DNA from 3 places in the Geodermatophilus sp. SYSU D00663 genome. Region 2 is predicted to be linked to each of the others. Evidence: predicted binding sites of a transcription regulator. Region 2 holds the regulator's gene; each other region holds the start of a gene.
What was found. The regulator LexA, encoded in region 2, represses DNA repair genes until DNA is damaged. The targets are predictions, from matches to a motif close to TCGAACANNTGTTCGA.
Positions count from the first base shown of each region.

Region 1: a site for LexA is predicted at 1,599-1,614, ahead of ACI79Z_RS16020 (DUF6504 family protein). Genes of this name have one in related genera too.
Region 3: a site for LexA is predicted at 2,586-2,601, ahead of dinB (DNA polymerase IV). Genes of this name have one in related genera too.

Region 1 covers NZ_JBJGZT010000020.1:54,398-59,128, forward strand. The annotation lists gene ACI79Z_RS16005 (phytoene desaturase family protein) at 1-339, opposite strand, end outside; gene ACI79Z_RS16010 (GNAT family N-acetyltransferase) at 342-917, opposite strand; gene ACI79Z_RS16015 (YbaK/EbsC family protein) at 932-1,465, opposite strand; gene ACI79Z_RS16020 (DUF6504 family protein) at 1,695-2,021, shown strand; gene ACI79Z_RS16025 (SAV_6107 family HEPN domain-containing protein) at 2,021-2,500, shown strand; gene ACI79Z_RS16030 (DNA polymerase III subunit alpha) at 2,497-4,731, shown strand, end outside.
Region 2 covers NZ_JBJGZT010000028.1:5,046-9,776, forward strand. The annotation lists gene hflX (GTPase HflX) at 1-927, shown strand, start outside; gene ACI79Z_RS18905 (phosphatase PAP2 family protein) at 1,042-1,788, shown strand; gene ACI79Z_RS18910 (hypothetical protein) at 1,760-2,830, shown strand; gene lexA (transcriptional repressor LexA) at 2,859-3,638, opposite strand; gene ACI79Z_RS18920 (LysM peptidoglycan-binding domain-containing protein) at 3,875-4,510, shown strand; gene ACI79Z_RS18925 (hypothetical protein) at 4,628-4,731, shown strand, end outside.
Region 3 covers NZ_JBJGZT010000020.1:63,994-68,724, reverse strand. The annotation lists gene ACI79Z_RS16080 (transglutaminase family protein) at 1-257, shown strand, start outside; gene ACI79Z_RS16075 (cupin domain-containing protein) at 288-740, opposite strand; gene ACI79Z_RS16070 (DUF3040 domain-containing protein) at 799-1,227, opposite strand; gene dinB (DNA polymerase IV) at 1,364-2,536, opposite strand; gene ACI79Z_RS16060 (BatC protein) at 2,767-3,084, shown strand; gene ACI79Z_RS16055 (cupin domain-containing protein) at 3,258-4,496, shown strand; gene ACI79Z_RS16050 (sucrase ferredoxin) at 4,516-4,731, shown strand, end outside.

The sequences.
Region 1 (4,731 bases), on a different contig from region 2:
GACGGAGAACACCAGCGGGCGGCCGTCCGGGCCGGGGTCGCCGGGCGCCGGGGCGGGCGCGAAGCCCCACGGGTCGCAGTCCACGTAGCGCAGGCCGTGGGCGGCCAGGTCGAGCTCCTCGACGACCCCGCTGTGCCGGACGATCACGTGCGCGCTGGAGCCGCGGTCGACCCGGACCCCGGGCCAGCGCTCCACGGTGGACACCGCGCCGCCGAGGACGTCGTCGCGCTCGACCACCTCGACGGCCAGCCCGGCGCGCGCCAGGTAGCAGGCGGCGACCAGCCCGTTGTGGCCGGCGCCGACGACGACGGCGTCGACGGCCCGGTCCGGCTCCCGCACGCTCAGGTGCCGGGGACCGGCCGCAGCGGCAGCCGGGCGCCGAGGATGGCGAAGGGCCGGGCGTCCCCGGGGAAGTGGTGGCCGCGGGCGAGGTCGACGAAGCCGTCGGCGTGGTACAGCCGGAACGCCTTGGTGTCGGCGTCGGGGGTGGACAGCAGCGCGGCCGGCGCGTCCACGCCCTCCACCAGCGCGTGCAGCAGGCGCCGGCCCAGCCCGCGGCTCTGCGCCTGGGGGTGCACGTGCAGCTCGCACACCTCGAACGCGCCGGGCAGCCAGCGCTTGGCGGTCCGCCGGTCCAGCGCCGCGCGCACCTGGTCGTGCCACCACTGGCCGGGGGCGACGAGGTAGCCGTAGCCGAAGCCGACCAGCTGCTCGCCGTCCGGGGTGGCGGCGAAGGCGCCGACCGCGCGGAAGCCGGGGCGCTCGGTGTGCTGGACGGCGTAGCCGTAGCGGCCGGCGACCACCGAGGCGTCGTAGCCCATCGCCTCGCCGTAGATGGCCAGCGCCTCGTGCATGTGCTCGCGCAGCCAGCCTGCGGGCAGTTCGGTCACCCGCGTCGCGGGCGTCGTGCCGGTCACGGGGTTCTCCTCGTTCACGGGCCCACCGCGGCGGGGTGGGGAGCGGCGGCCGGACCGTCGGCGGTCGGGCCGCTCCCGACCTCGGCGGGGGTGCCGGCGGTCAGTCGCAGCAGCTCGTCGTAGCTGGTGGGGAAGACGGCCGACGGGTGGCCGGCGGCGGCCCAGACGCGGTCGTACCGGGCCAGCTCGACGTCGACGAGCGTGCCGATCGGCCCGGGGTGGCCGATGGGGGCGACCCCGCCGATCGGCTGGCCGGTGTGCTCGCGGACGAAGGCGGCCGAGGCGCGCTCCACGCGGGGCACGCCGAGCAGGGCGGCCACCTTCGCGACGTCGACCCGGTGCGCGCCGCTGGTCAGCACGAGCAGCGGCTGCCCGCCGACGTCGAACACCAGGCTGTTGGCGATGGCCCCGACCGGGACGCCGAGCTGTGCGGCGGCCGCGGCGGCGGTGTGCGCGCCGTCGGCGAGCTCGTGGACCCGCCCGGTGGCGCCGGCCCCGGCGAGCAGGTCGGCGATCGCGGCCACCCGGGGGTGGGCGGGTCGGCTCATGCGCTGATCCTGCCACCGCTGTCGGACCCCCGCCGTACCGTCCGGCACGCGGTCGGGAGGGGCTCCTCCCGGGGAGGACGCGGTGGCGCGTCCGGCTTGACGGGACCGGCGCGGTCGGGTCTACTCGACGTGTTCGAACACACGTTCGAACAGGTCGGCCACCGCCCCGGGACCTTCCCCGCCCGGGCGGTGGGCGGACCGTCGGACGGCACGGGGTGGGGAGACGGGCATGAGCCGGGTGCTGGGTGACGTCGGCGAGCGGGCCGGCGAGGAGGTGCAGGTCGAGCGCGGTCCGCTCGGGCCGGCGCAGTTCTGGCGCGGGCAGGGCCGCTACGTCGTCGGCGAGCTGCTCGACTCGTGGGTCGAGACCGCGCCGTGGTGGCAGCGGGCCGCCGGCACCTCCGGCGGCGCCTCGGCCGACCTGGTCGCCCCCCGCGAGGTGTTCCGGGTGGAGGCGCTGCGGGCCGGCCGCTCGCGGATGAGCTTCGCCGGTGTCTACGACCTGTGCTGGGACGCCGCGGACAACCGCTGGTCGCTCGTGCGGGTGCACGACTGATGGGCGCCGCGCGCGCCGTGGCCGAGCAGCTGCCCCTGCCCCCGCCGCTCCCGGCGGCCGCGGGCCAGCTGCTGGACCAGGCCACCCGGGCCCTGGCCGAGGCCCGGCACGCCCCCGACGCGTGCCGGCGCTACGCCACCGCGCACCTGGCGGCGCTGCGGGCCGCCGCGGGGGTGCTGGCCGCCCGCACCCGGCCGGAGAGCGGCCGCCGCCGGCCGCGCAGCGCCTGGGTGCTGCTCGAGCAGGTCGCCCCCGAGCTGGGGGAGTGGGCCACCTTCTTCGCCGCCGGCGCGGCCAAGCGCGCCGCCGCCGAGGCCGGGCTGTCCCGCGCGGTCACCGAGCGCGAGGCCGACGACCTGGTCCGCGACGCCGGGACCTTCCTCGCCGTGGTCGAGGAGCTGCTGGCCACCACGCCCGAGCCGGCGCCCCGGCCGCGCGTGGTCGGCGGCACCGCGCACCGGCCCGCCCGCGGGCGGTGAGCGGGGACCCCTTCGTCCACCTGCACGTCGCCTCCGGCTACTCCCTGCGGTACGGGGCCAACCACCCGGCCGACCTGGTCGCGCGCGCCGCCGAGCACGGCATGACGGCGCTGGCGCTGACCGACCGCGACGGTCTGTACGGCGCGGTCAAGTTCGCGCTGGCCTGCCGGTCGGCCGGGCTGCGGCCGGTGTTCGGCGTCGACCTCGCGGTCGCGCCGGCGGTGGACACGACCGTGCCGCCGGCACGGGCGCACGTGCTGGGCGAGGACGAGTTCTCCCTGCGCCGTACCGGGCACGCCCCCGCGCGGCCGGCGCCGGCGCGGCGCAGCCCCGTGCGGGGCGGCGCCGGCGTCGACCCGCGGCTGCCGCGGGTCACCTTCCTCGCCCGCGACGGCGCCGGCTGGCGCTCGCTGTGCCGGCTGACCAGTGCCACGCACCTGCGCGGCACCCGCGGCGAGCCGGTGGCCTCGCTCGCGCTGGCCGCCGAGCACGCGCCCGGGCTGGTCGCGGTGCTGGGACCGGACTCGCCGGTGGGCCGGGCGCTCGCGGCCGGGCGGGCCGACGTCGCCTCCGCGCGGCTGGACGCCTGGCGGTCGGTGTTCGGCCCGGGCTCGCTGGTGCTGGAGGTGGTGCACCACCGCGGCCGGGGCGACCGCTCCCGCGCCCAGCGGCTGCTGCGCTTCGCCGAGGAGGAGGGCGTGCCGGCGGTGCTCACCAACGCCGTCCGCTACGTCGACGCCCTCGACGCGCCCACCGCCGACGTCCTCGACGCCTCCCGGCGGCTGGTCGCCCTCGACACCCGGCACGTCGACCGGCGCACCGCCGAGGGCTACCTCAAGTCGGGCAAGGAGATGGCCGAGGTCGCCGCCGACCTCGCCGGCCCCGACCGCGACGCCGCGCTGCGGCTGACCGAGCGCACCGCCCGGCTGGCCGAGCAGTGCGCCGTCGACGTCCGCGAGGACCTCGGCATCGGCACCGTGCGCTATCCCGAGCTCGACGTCGTCACCGCGCCCGGCGAGCGCGGGACGGACCCGTCCGAGGTGCTGCGCGCCCGCTGCGAGGCCGGGCTCGGCCGGCGCGGGATGGCCCGCACGGAGAAGGTGACCCGGCGGCTCGAGGAGGAGCTCGCCGTCATCGACTCCCTCGGCTACCCCTCCTACTTCCTCACCGTCGCCGACGTCGTCGACCTGATCAGGGGCCTGCGGGTCCGGGCCGCGGCGCGCGGGTCGGGCGCGGGCAGCCTGGTCACCTACCTGCTCGGCATCTCCGACGTCGACCCGATCCGCTACGGCCTGCTGATGGAGCGGTTCCTCTCCCCGCTGCGCCACCAGCTGCCCGACATCGACATCGACGTGGAGTCCGCCCGGCGGATGGAGGTCTACGACGCGGTCCTCGACCGCTTCGGCGCCCACCGGGTCAGCTGCATCTCGATGATGGACACCTACCGGGTGCGGCACGCCATCCGCGACGTCGGCGCCGCGCTCGGCCTGCCGCCGGCCGAGATCGACGCCGTCGCCAAGGCGTTCCCGCACGTCCGGGCCAACCAGGTGCACGCCGCGCTGCGCGACCTGCCGGAGCTGCGGGCCAGCCGGATGGGCTCGCGGCGGGGCGGCGGCACCGGCGACCTCGACCTGCTGTTCGACCTGGTCGCCCGGCTCGACGGCCTGCCCCGGCACATCGCGCTGCACCCGTGCGGCGTGCTGCTGTCCGACGCCACGCTGCTCGACCGGACGCCGGTGGAGAGCAGCTACCTCGGTTACCCGATGAGCCAGTTCGACAAGGACGACGTCGAGGAGCTCGGGCTGCTCAAGCTCGACCTGCTCGGCATCCGGATGCAGTCGGCGATCGCGCACGCCCTCGACGAGGTGGCCCGGGTCGACGGCGAGACCGTCGACGTCGACGCCGTCCCGCGCGACGACCCGACGACGTTCGAGCTCATCCGCAGCACCCGGACGCTCGGCATGTTCCAGATCGAGTCGCCGGGGCAGCGGGAGCTGGTCGGCAAGTTCGGGCCGGAGACGTTCGAGGACATCGTCATCGACATCTCGCTGTTCCGGCCCGGGCCGGTGAAGAGCGACATGGTGACGCCGTTCCTGCTGGCCCGGAACGGCTGGCAGGACCCGGTCTACCCGCACGAGGACCTCGCGCCGTTCCTGCGGGAGACCGCCGGGGTCGTCGTCTTCCACGAGCAGGTGCTGCAGATCGTGGCGCAGATGACCGGCTGCGACCTC
Region 2 (4,731 bases):
GAGGGCAAGGCCCAGGTCGAGCTGGCGCAGATGCAGTACATGCTGCCGCGCCTGCGCGGGTGGGGTGAGTCGATGTCCCGGCAGGCCGGTGGGCGTGTCGCCGGCGGTGGCGGCATCGGTACCCGCGGCCCCGGTGAGACCAAGATCGAGACCGACCGGCGGCGGATCCGGTCCCGGATGAGCAAGCTGCGCCGGGAGATCACCGGCATGGTCACCGCCCGGGTCACCCAGCGGCAGTCCCGCAGCCGCAACGCCGTCCCGAGCGTGGCGATCGCCGGGTACACCAACGCCGGCAAGTCCAGCCTGCTCAACCGGCTGACCGGCGCGGGCGTGCTCGTGGAGAACGCGCTGTTCGCCACGCTGGACCCGACGGTGCGCCGCGCCATGACGCCCGACGGCCGCGAGTTCACGCTCACCGACACCGTCGGCTTCGTGCGGCACCTGCCGCACCAGCTCGTCGACGCCTTCCGCTCCACGCTGGAGGAGGTGGCCGGCGCCGACCTGCTGCTGCACGTCGTCGACGGCTCCGACCCCGACCCGCTCGGCCAGATCGACGCGGTGCACGTGGTGCTGCGGGAGATCGACGCCGCGGCGGTGCCCGAGCTGATCGTCGTCAACAAGGTCGACGCCATGACCGAGGACGACGTGCTGACCCTGCGCCGGGCGCTGCCCGGTGCCGTCTGGGTCTCCGCGCGCACCGGTGAGGGCCTCGAGCAGCTGCGCGAGGTCGTGGCCGCCCGGCTGCCGCACCCGGACGTCGAGGTCGAGGTGCTCGTGCCCTACGACCGCGGCGACCTGGTCGCCCGCGTGCACCGCGACGGCGAGGTGCTCAGCGAGGAGCACGAGGCTGCCGGCACCCGGCTGACCGCCCGCGTCGACGGCGGGCTGGCCGCCGCGCTCGAGCGGTTCGCCGTCCCGGTCGGCTGACCGCCACTGCACCCAGGGCCGCCCGGGTGCCCGGCTCCGCGCCGGGTGCCCGGGCGGCTCGCCGTTCCGGCCCGCCGAGGTCACGGACGGGTCACGGCCCGGTACCGTGATCCGGTGACCAGCGGCGTGGTGCGGCGCACTCCCGGCGCGCCGGCCGGGCGCCCGGAGCGGGCCGCCCGGCCGCCCGCCGTGGTGGGTGCCGGGCGCCCGCCGTGGTGGCTGCTGGTCGTCGCGTTCGCGGTCACCGTCGGGGTGACCGTCGACCTGCTCAGCCGCGGGGTGCTCGAGCGGCTGGACCTCGAGGTCTCCGAGGTGGTCAGCGCCTGGGACCTGCGGAACTCCCCGGCCTACTGGCCGGTCTGGGCGGTCACCCAGATCGGCGGCCGCGGGACGATCCTCATCGTGCTCGCCGCCCTGGTCGGCTGGCTGTGCCTGCGGGAACGGACGCTGCTGCCGCTGGTGCGGGTGGTCACGGCGCTGGCGCTGCTCACCGTCGTCGTCTACGCGTTCAAGTTCGGCACCGGCCGCACCGCGCCCGCCTATCCCGGCTCCTTCTTCCACCGCGACGGCGCCAGCTACCCCTCCGGGCACGTGGCCAACGCCGTGCTCATGTGGGGCGTGGCGCGCTGGCAGGCGGTCGAGTACGGGCTCGGGCCGCGGGTGCAGCGCACGCTGTGGTGGCTGGCCGTCGTCGGGCCGGTGGCCACCGGGATCGCGATGGTCTCGCTGGACTTCCACTGGGTCACCGACGCCGTGGTGGGCGCGGCCGTCGGGCTGCTGCTGCTGGGCGTGGTTCACGCACTCGACGCGCTGGTGCTGTCACGCTGGGCGAGTGCCCGAGCCGGCCGCCCGTCCGCGTAGCGCCGCCCGGCGGGCACCGGCCGTCCTGCTGACCGCGGGCCTGCTCGCCCTCCCGGCGGCCCCGGCCGCCGCCGAGGAGCCGGCCGCCCCGTCGGTCCGCTGCCAGGTGACCGACCCGCGGCTGGCCGAGCTCTCCGGCCTCGTCGACGTCGGCGACCGGATGCTCGCCGTGGTCGACGGCGGAGACCAGGTGGCGGTGTACGTGCTCGACGACGCGTGCCAGGTGGTCGACGTGACCACCGCGCCCGTGGACCCCTACGACCCCGAGGACCTCGGCGTCGGTCCCGACGGCACCGTGTGGCTGGCCGACACCGGCGACAACACCACGGTCCGGACGACGGTCGCGCTCGTCGCGCAGCGCCCCGACGGCGGGACGGCGCTGTACCGGCTGACCTATCCCGACGGCCCGCACGACGCCGAGGCGCTGCTGCTGGCCCCCGACGGCACCCCGTACGTGGTGACCAAGGAGGTGCTCGGGGCCAGCCACGTCTACCGGCCCGCCGCTCCGCTGGTCGACGGCGGCACGGTCGCGCTGGCCGACGTCGGCACGGTCGCGTTCACGCTCACCGGCACGCCGGGCGGGCCCGTGGGCCGGGCCGGTCAGCTGCTGGTCACCGGCGGGGCGGTCGCCCGCGATGGCAGCCGCATCGCGCTGCGCACGTACACCGACGCCTACGTCTGGCCGCTGACCGGTGCCGACGTCCCGGGGGCGCTGGCCGGCGAGCCGGTGCGGATCGCGCTGCCCGAGGCGCCGCAGGGGGAGGCGGTGTCGTTCACCGCGGACGGCCGCGCGCTGCTGGTGGCGGGCGAGGGCGTGCCCGGGGACGTCACCGCGGTACCGGTCCCGGCGGGGTCCGCGCCGCCCGCGCCGGCAGGGTCCGACGCCGCCGACGTCTCACCGTCGGCGCTGCTCGGCGGGGACTCCACGGGCCTCTCGCCGGTGACCGCGGGCGTGGCCGCCGCCGTCGTCGCGACCGCGCTGGTGTGGATCGGCGGGCGGCTGCGCCGCCGCCGGTCCGGTGGTCCGCCCGCCGGCGCCTGAGCTCCGGCGCCGGCGGGGGACCTGCGGCTCAGACCCGCCGCAGGACCGTGACGACGCGGCCGAGGACGGTGGCCTCGTCGCCGGGGATCGGCTCGTAGGCCGGGTTGTGCGGCAGCAGCCAGACGTGCCCGTCGCGGCGCTTGTAGGTCTTCACGGTGGCCTCGCCGTCGAGCATCGCGGCGACGATCTCGCCGTTCTCGGCGGTGGGCTGCTGGCGGACGACCACCCAGTCGCCGTCGCAGATGGCCGCGTCGACCATCGAGTCACCGGCGACGCGCAGCATGAACAGCGTGCCCTCGCCGACGAGCTCGCGGGGCAGCGGGAAGACGTCCTCGACGGCCTGCTCGGCGAGCACCGGGCCACCGGCCGCGATCCGCCCGACCAGCGGCACGTAGGTCGGGGCGGCCGAGCCGTCGGCGGCCGCGGCGGGTGCCGCCGGGGCGGCCTCGCCCGGGGTCTCGCCGGGCAGCCGCACGTCGAGCGCGCGGGGCCGGTTGGGGTCGCGCCGCAGCCAGCCCTTCTTCTGCAGCACCGACAGCTGGTGGGCGACCGACGACGCCGACGACAGGCCGACCGCCTCGCCGATCTCGCGGACCGAGGGCGGGTAGCCCCGCCGCTCGATCGAGTCGCGGATGACCTCGAGGACCCGGCGCTGGCGCTGGGTCAGGCCGTCGCCGGCCTCACCGCGGTCGGGGAACGTGCGCACGGCGCCCGTGCCGTCCGCGCCGGCGCCGCGCTCCGCGGCCGGACGGCGGGTCGCCGTGCCGCCGCCCCGGGTGCCCTGGCCGGTCCCGCTCGTGCCCGCCACGTCTCCTCCTCGCCGGCCGCGTCCCCGCGGCCCGTCCGTCGCCCTCCCGGCCCGGGGCCGGTCGGCGGGCGGTGCGCCCGCACGGACCGTAGCGCGCCGGCGCCGCAGGTTCAAACGTGTGTTCGAAGGACACGCCGCGCCGCTCTCGCACTCGTCGGACCCGTGCGGTAGACATCCGGACAGACGTTCGATCGAACACGCGTTCGATGCGGTCGACCTGATCAGGAGGAGCGGTCATGGGCAGCGTGCGGCAGGCAGTGCTCGAGTTCGACGCGGCGGTCCGGGTCCCGTGGCGGCCGCCGCTCCGCGGGGAGGGCGTGACCGCGCCCGGCGGCGCGCGCCGGCCCGCGTCCCCGGGTGGCGCCGACCGGCCGGCGCAGCGCGCCGCCCTGCCGGGCTCCGGTCCCCGCGTCACCGGGCACCTGCGGCCGGTGCCCGACCGTCCCGCCACGGCTCCCGCGCGCACCGCCGGCCCGGCCGCCGAGGGGCCGCGCACCCGCCGCGACCCGGCCCGCCCGAGCGGGCGGCCGGTGCGCTCGGAGCCCGCCCGGGCCGGCGTCCGCGCGCGGTGCGCACCGGCCCCGGCGCCGGTGCGGCTGACCCGCCGCGGGCGCCGCCTGGTCACCGTGCTGGTCCTCGCCGCCGGTGTCGGCGGCGCCGCCCTCGGCCGCGAGTTCCTCGCCCCCGACGACGGCCTGCGCCTGGCCGGCGAGAGCAGTGTCGTGGTCGGGAGCGGTGACACGGTGTGGTCGATCGCCGCGGAGGTCGCCGGCGCCGGCCAGGACGTGCGCGCGGTGGTCGACGCGATCCAGGCACTCAACGACCTGGAGGGGGCGGCCGTCGTCCCCGGGCAGGTGCTGCGCCTGCCCTAGGTGCTCCGCCCGGCGTCGTCGTCACGAGAAGTGACGAGAGCGCGCCGGTGACTTCGTCAACCATCCGGGCCCGGTCGTTCACGGTCCGGAGTCATCAGGGCACCTACGGTCAGGAGCGTGTCAGCAGCCGTGAACAGCAGTGCAGCGGTGACCTTCCGCTCCCCGCAGGACGTCGAGGTCCTCGTGGACGGCGCCTGGGTGCCGGGCGCCATGCTCGGCTG
Region 3 (4,731 bases), on a different contig from region 2:
CGCACCGGGCCGGCGTCCCCGACGCGGCCGACGCGGTCGGGCGGCTGGCCCGGGCGGAGGAGGCGGCCAGCTACGGCCGCCCCGGCGCGCCCGCCGACCCGTCCCTGGGCGCCGCGCTGACCCGGGCGCGGCGAGGGCTGACCGCGGCGGCGGCGCCGCGGGCCCGGCTGCGGGCGCTGCTGTGGCCCGCGTCGCTGGGCGACGCGCTCGCGGCCGCGGTCACCGCGAGGCTCCCCCGCCGGAACCCCGCCGCCTGAGCCCGCCCCGCCGGTCCCGGGCCGGCGGGGCTACGGCCGGGCCGCCCGGACCGAGGCGCCGTGCCGGTCGATGGCCACGACCGGCTCGTCCCCCACCACCCAGGCGTCGTGCCCCGGCGGCAGCGACGTGACCTCACCGCGGCCGGACTCGATCTCGGTGCCGTCGGCCATCACGACGTGGATGCGGCCGGAGACCTGGTACTGCTGGTGCGGGGCCTGGCACAGGTCCGTGCCGGCCACCGGCCGGACGTGCTCGGACCACCGCCAGCCGGGCTGGACGGTGATGCGGCCGACCTCGGCGCCGCCGGCCAGGTGCAGCAGCTCCAGCCGCCAGTTCTCACCCTGCCGGACCTCGTCGGGGCGGTCGAAGGACAGGTGCTCCAGGGGCCGTGTCTGCGTCGTCCGGACTCCCCCTCCCGATCGGCTCGTGGGGCAGGCCCCATCGTCCTCGTCCCCCCGGGACGGGTCGGCTCCCGCGGCCACGGGAACGGCGACGGCCGCCGTCCCGGGTGGGACGGCGGCCGTCGCGGGGTCTCGCGGGCTACTGGTCGTAGCGGCGGCGGAAGCGCTCCTCGAGCCGGTTCTTCAGCGGCTGCTTGCGGGGCCTGCCGCCCCGGCCGCGGCCGCCCTGCGCGCCGCGGGCACCGGCCGGGCCGGTCTCGACGGCGCCGGTGGCCGAGCGGTAGTTGAGGACGCCGAGCGCGGCGCCGCCGAACATCACGAGGAACCCGAGGACGCCCAGCGGCACGGACGGGACGACGGCACCACCGACGAGGACGGCCAGGCCCACCACGACCAGCAGCGCACCGAGCTGCAGCTTCCGCCGCGCCCTGAGCCTGCGGTCGCCGGTGCGGACGGAGGAGGCGAACTTGGGATCGTCGTCGACGAGGGCGCGCTCGATCTGCTCCAGCAGTCGCTGCTCGTGCTCGGAGAGCGGCACCGAGACCTCCAGGTGGGCGGAGCCAGACACCGCCGGGCCCGTACCCGGTGGTGACACCGAGGATACGAGCCGTTGGCGGGGTGCGAAAGGCGAGTCCGCGGCGACCCGCCGTACCGCCGTCGTGACCACCCCTCCGGGGGGTCCCGGGCGGTCCCCCGGGCCCGTCTCAGCGCACCCGGCGGTCGCGGTCGCGGTGCAGCAGGGTGGCCGGCCGCACCGCGCCGGCGCCGAACCGGCGGGCGGCCCGGTCGGCGGCCAGCTCGGCGTCGCGGCGGCCGTGCTCGCGGGCGCCGAGCTCCAGCTGGCGGGGCGCCTGGCCGGCCGGGACCAGCCGCTCGGCCCGCACGCCGACCAGCCGGATCCGCGCCCGGTCCAGCCCGAGGGCGTCGAACAGGGCGCGCGCGGTCTCGTACACGTCCTGCCCGACGTCGGTGGGGACGCCGAGGGTGCGGCTGCGGGTGAGGGTGGTGAAGTCGGCGAAGCGGACCTTGATGCTCACCGTGCGGGTCAGCCAGCCGCCCGCGCGCAGCCGGGCCGCCGTCCGCTCGGACAGCCGCAGCAGCTCCCGGTGGACGACCGCGGGGTCGTCGACGTCGGTGGGGAAGGTCTCCTCGTGCCCGGTCGACCGCTCCGGCTCGTCGGGCACCACCCGGCGGGGGTCGCGGCCCCAGGCGAGCTCGTGCAGGTGGCCGCCGGCGGCGGGGCCCAGCGCCCGCTGCAGGGTGCGCGCCGGGACGTGCGCGAGGTCGCCGACGGTGCGCAGCCCCAGCCGCAGCAGCACCTGCTCGGTCTTCGCGCCCACGCCCCACAGGGCGCCGACCGGCAGCGGGTGCAGGAAGTCGATGACCTCGGCCGGGCGGACGACGAGCAGCCCGTCGGGCTTGGCGTGGGTGGAGGCGAGCTTGGCCACGAACTTGGTGCCGGCCACGCCGACGGAGCAGGTGATGCCCTGCTCGTCGAAGACGCGGGCGCGCAGGTAGTCCCCGATCTCGGCGGCGTCGCCCAGCCGGCGCCCGGCCCCGCCGACGTCGAGGAAGGCCTCGTCCAGGCTCAGCGGCTCCACCAGCGGGGTCACCGACCGGAACAGCGCCATGACCGCGCGGGACACCTCGGCGTACAGCGCCGTGTCCCCCGGCAGCACGGTCGCCGTCGGGCACAGGCGCAGCGCCCGCGCCGTCGGCATGGCGGCGTGCACGCCGTACGCGCGGGCCTCGTAGGTGGCCGAGGTGACCACCCCGCGGTTGCCCGCGCCGCCGACGATGACCGGCGTGCCGGCGAGCTCGGGGTGGCGGCGCACCTCGACGCTGGCGAAGAACGCGTCCATGTCGACGTGCAGCACCGTGCACCCCTCGGCACGCCCCCCCGACGACCCCACGCGACCTCCCCGTTCGAACACGTGTTCGGAGACTAGCGGCCCTCCCCAGGAGGCGGCGCGCCGTCCCCGGCGTGTCCGGGCGCGTCGGGAAGACGCTGGTCGGCGCATGTGTGACCGGCCCACGGGCGAGGTAGGTGGGACACCACCGACCGCCGTCCGGCGGACGGTCCCGACCCGGATCCCGGAGGAGCCCGATGGCGCTCGACGACGACGACATGACCAGCACGGAGGGTCCGGCCGACAGCGGAGCCGGCGAGGGCACGCCCGGCCAGCACGACGGCGGCGCCGACGGCGGTGCCGACAGCGGCGCGGGCCACGGCCCGGCCGACGGTGGCGCGGCCGGCGGCGGTGCCGACGGCGGTGCTGACGGCGGCGCGGACGGCGGTGCGGACGGTGGCGCCGACGGCGGTGCGGACGGCGGTGCCGACGGCGGTGCGGACGGCGGTGCCGACGGTGGCGCCGATGGCGGTGCCGACGGCGGTGCCGACGGTGGCGCGGACGGTTCGGCCTGAGCCAGGACCCGACCGCCGCGGGGCCGGGCGGGGCTGACGCCCGCCCGGCCCTGCGCCGGTGCACGCACCTCGACCCCGCGGTCTTCGCCGAGCAGTACTGGTCCCGCCGCCCGCTGCTCGCCCGCGCCGAGGACACCGGGGAGTCGTTCACCGACCTGCTGACGCTGACCGACGTGGACGAGCTGCTGTCGCGGCGCGGCCTGCGCACGCCGTTCCTGCGCATCGCCAAGGACGGCGCCGTCGTCGACGCCCAGCGGTTCACCACCTCCGGTGGCGCCGGCGCCGAGGTGGCCGACCAGGTCTCCTCCGACGCCGTCCTGCGGCTGTTCGCCGACGGCAGCACCGTGGTCCTGCAGGGCCTGCACCGGCTGTGGCCGCCGCTGATCGAGTTCGCCGACCAGCTCGCCGCCGACCTGGGGCACCCCACGCAGGTCAACGCGTACGTCACGCCGCCGTCCTCGCGTGGGTTCAGCCCGCACTACGACGTCCACGACGTCTTCGTGCTGCAGGTGGCCGGCGAGAAGCACTGGACCGTCCACGAGCCGGTGCTCGAGGAGCCGCTGCGCACCCAGCCGTGGACCGACCGCCGGGCCGCCGTCGCCGCGGCCGCCGGGCGCGAGCCGGTGGTCGACGCCGTGCTGCGCCCGGGCGACACCCTCTACCTGCCGCGCGGCTACCTGCACTCGGCGGTCGCGCTCGGGCAGACCAGCGCGCACCTGACCATCGGCGTGCACTCGGTGACCCGCTGGGCCGCGGCCGAGTCCGCGCTGGACCTGGTGCGGGTGCTGGCCGCCGAGGACCGGGAGCTGCGCCGCGCCCTGCCGCTGGGCCTGGACCTGTCCGACCCGGCGTCGGTCCGCGACGACGTCGCCACGGTCGTGACCGCGCTGCAGGAGTGGCTGGGCCGGGTGGACCCCGGCGAGGTCGCCGAGCGGCTGCGCTCGCGGACCTGGTCGCAGGTCCGCCCCGAGCCGGTGGCGCCGCTGGCCCAGGCCACCGCGGCGGCCGCGCTCACCCCGGACACCGTGCTGCGGCTGCGCCGCCGGCTGCGCTGCGCGCTGCGGGAGGCCCCGGCCACCGCCGAGGGCGAGCGGGTGGCGCTGCTGGCCGGCCGCCGCCGGCTGGAGTTCCCCGCCTCGACCCGCGCCGCGCTGGAGGGGCTGCTGGCCGCCGGCGAGCTCAAGGTCGCCGACCTGGCCGGCCTCGACGCCGACGACCGCCTCGTCCTCGCCCGCCGGCTGGTCACCGAGTCGATCGCGCTCGTCGCCGACGCGGCGGTGCAGGGCGCGCACGGGTTCGACGGCGTCCCGGCCATCGCCCCCGAGCCGGGCCCGCACGGACCGGGCGCCCCGGCGCCCGACGCCGGCGGGGACGATGGGGAGCGTGCCGACGCCCTCGGGACCGGGTCGTGACCCCGTCACCTGCCCCCGGGTGACCGCTCCCGTCCCCGCGCGCGCCGGCCGGCTCGACGCCACCCGCTGCTCGGTCACGGCCCTGGTCCGGGGGGACTCCCCCGTGGCCACGGCCGGGCCGGCGCAGCGCTGGCTGCTCGTCGAGCAGCCGGGCCCGTGGGGCCGCGACGCGCTGACCGGCTCCCGCATCGACCTGGCGGTGACCGCCCGGCTGGCCGCGCGCGCCCGCGCCGAG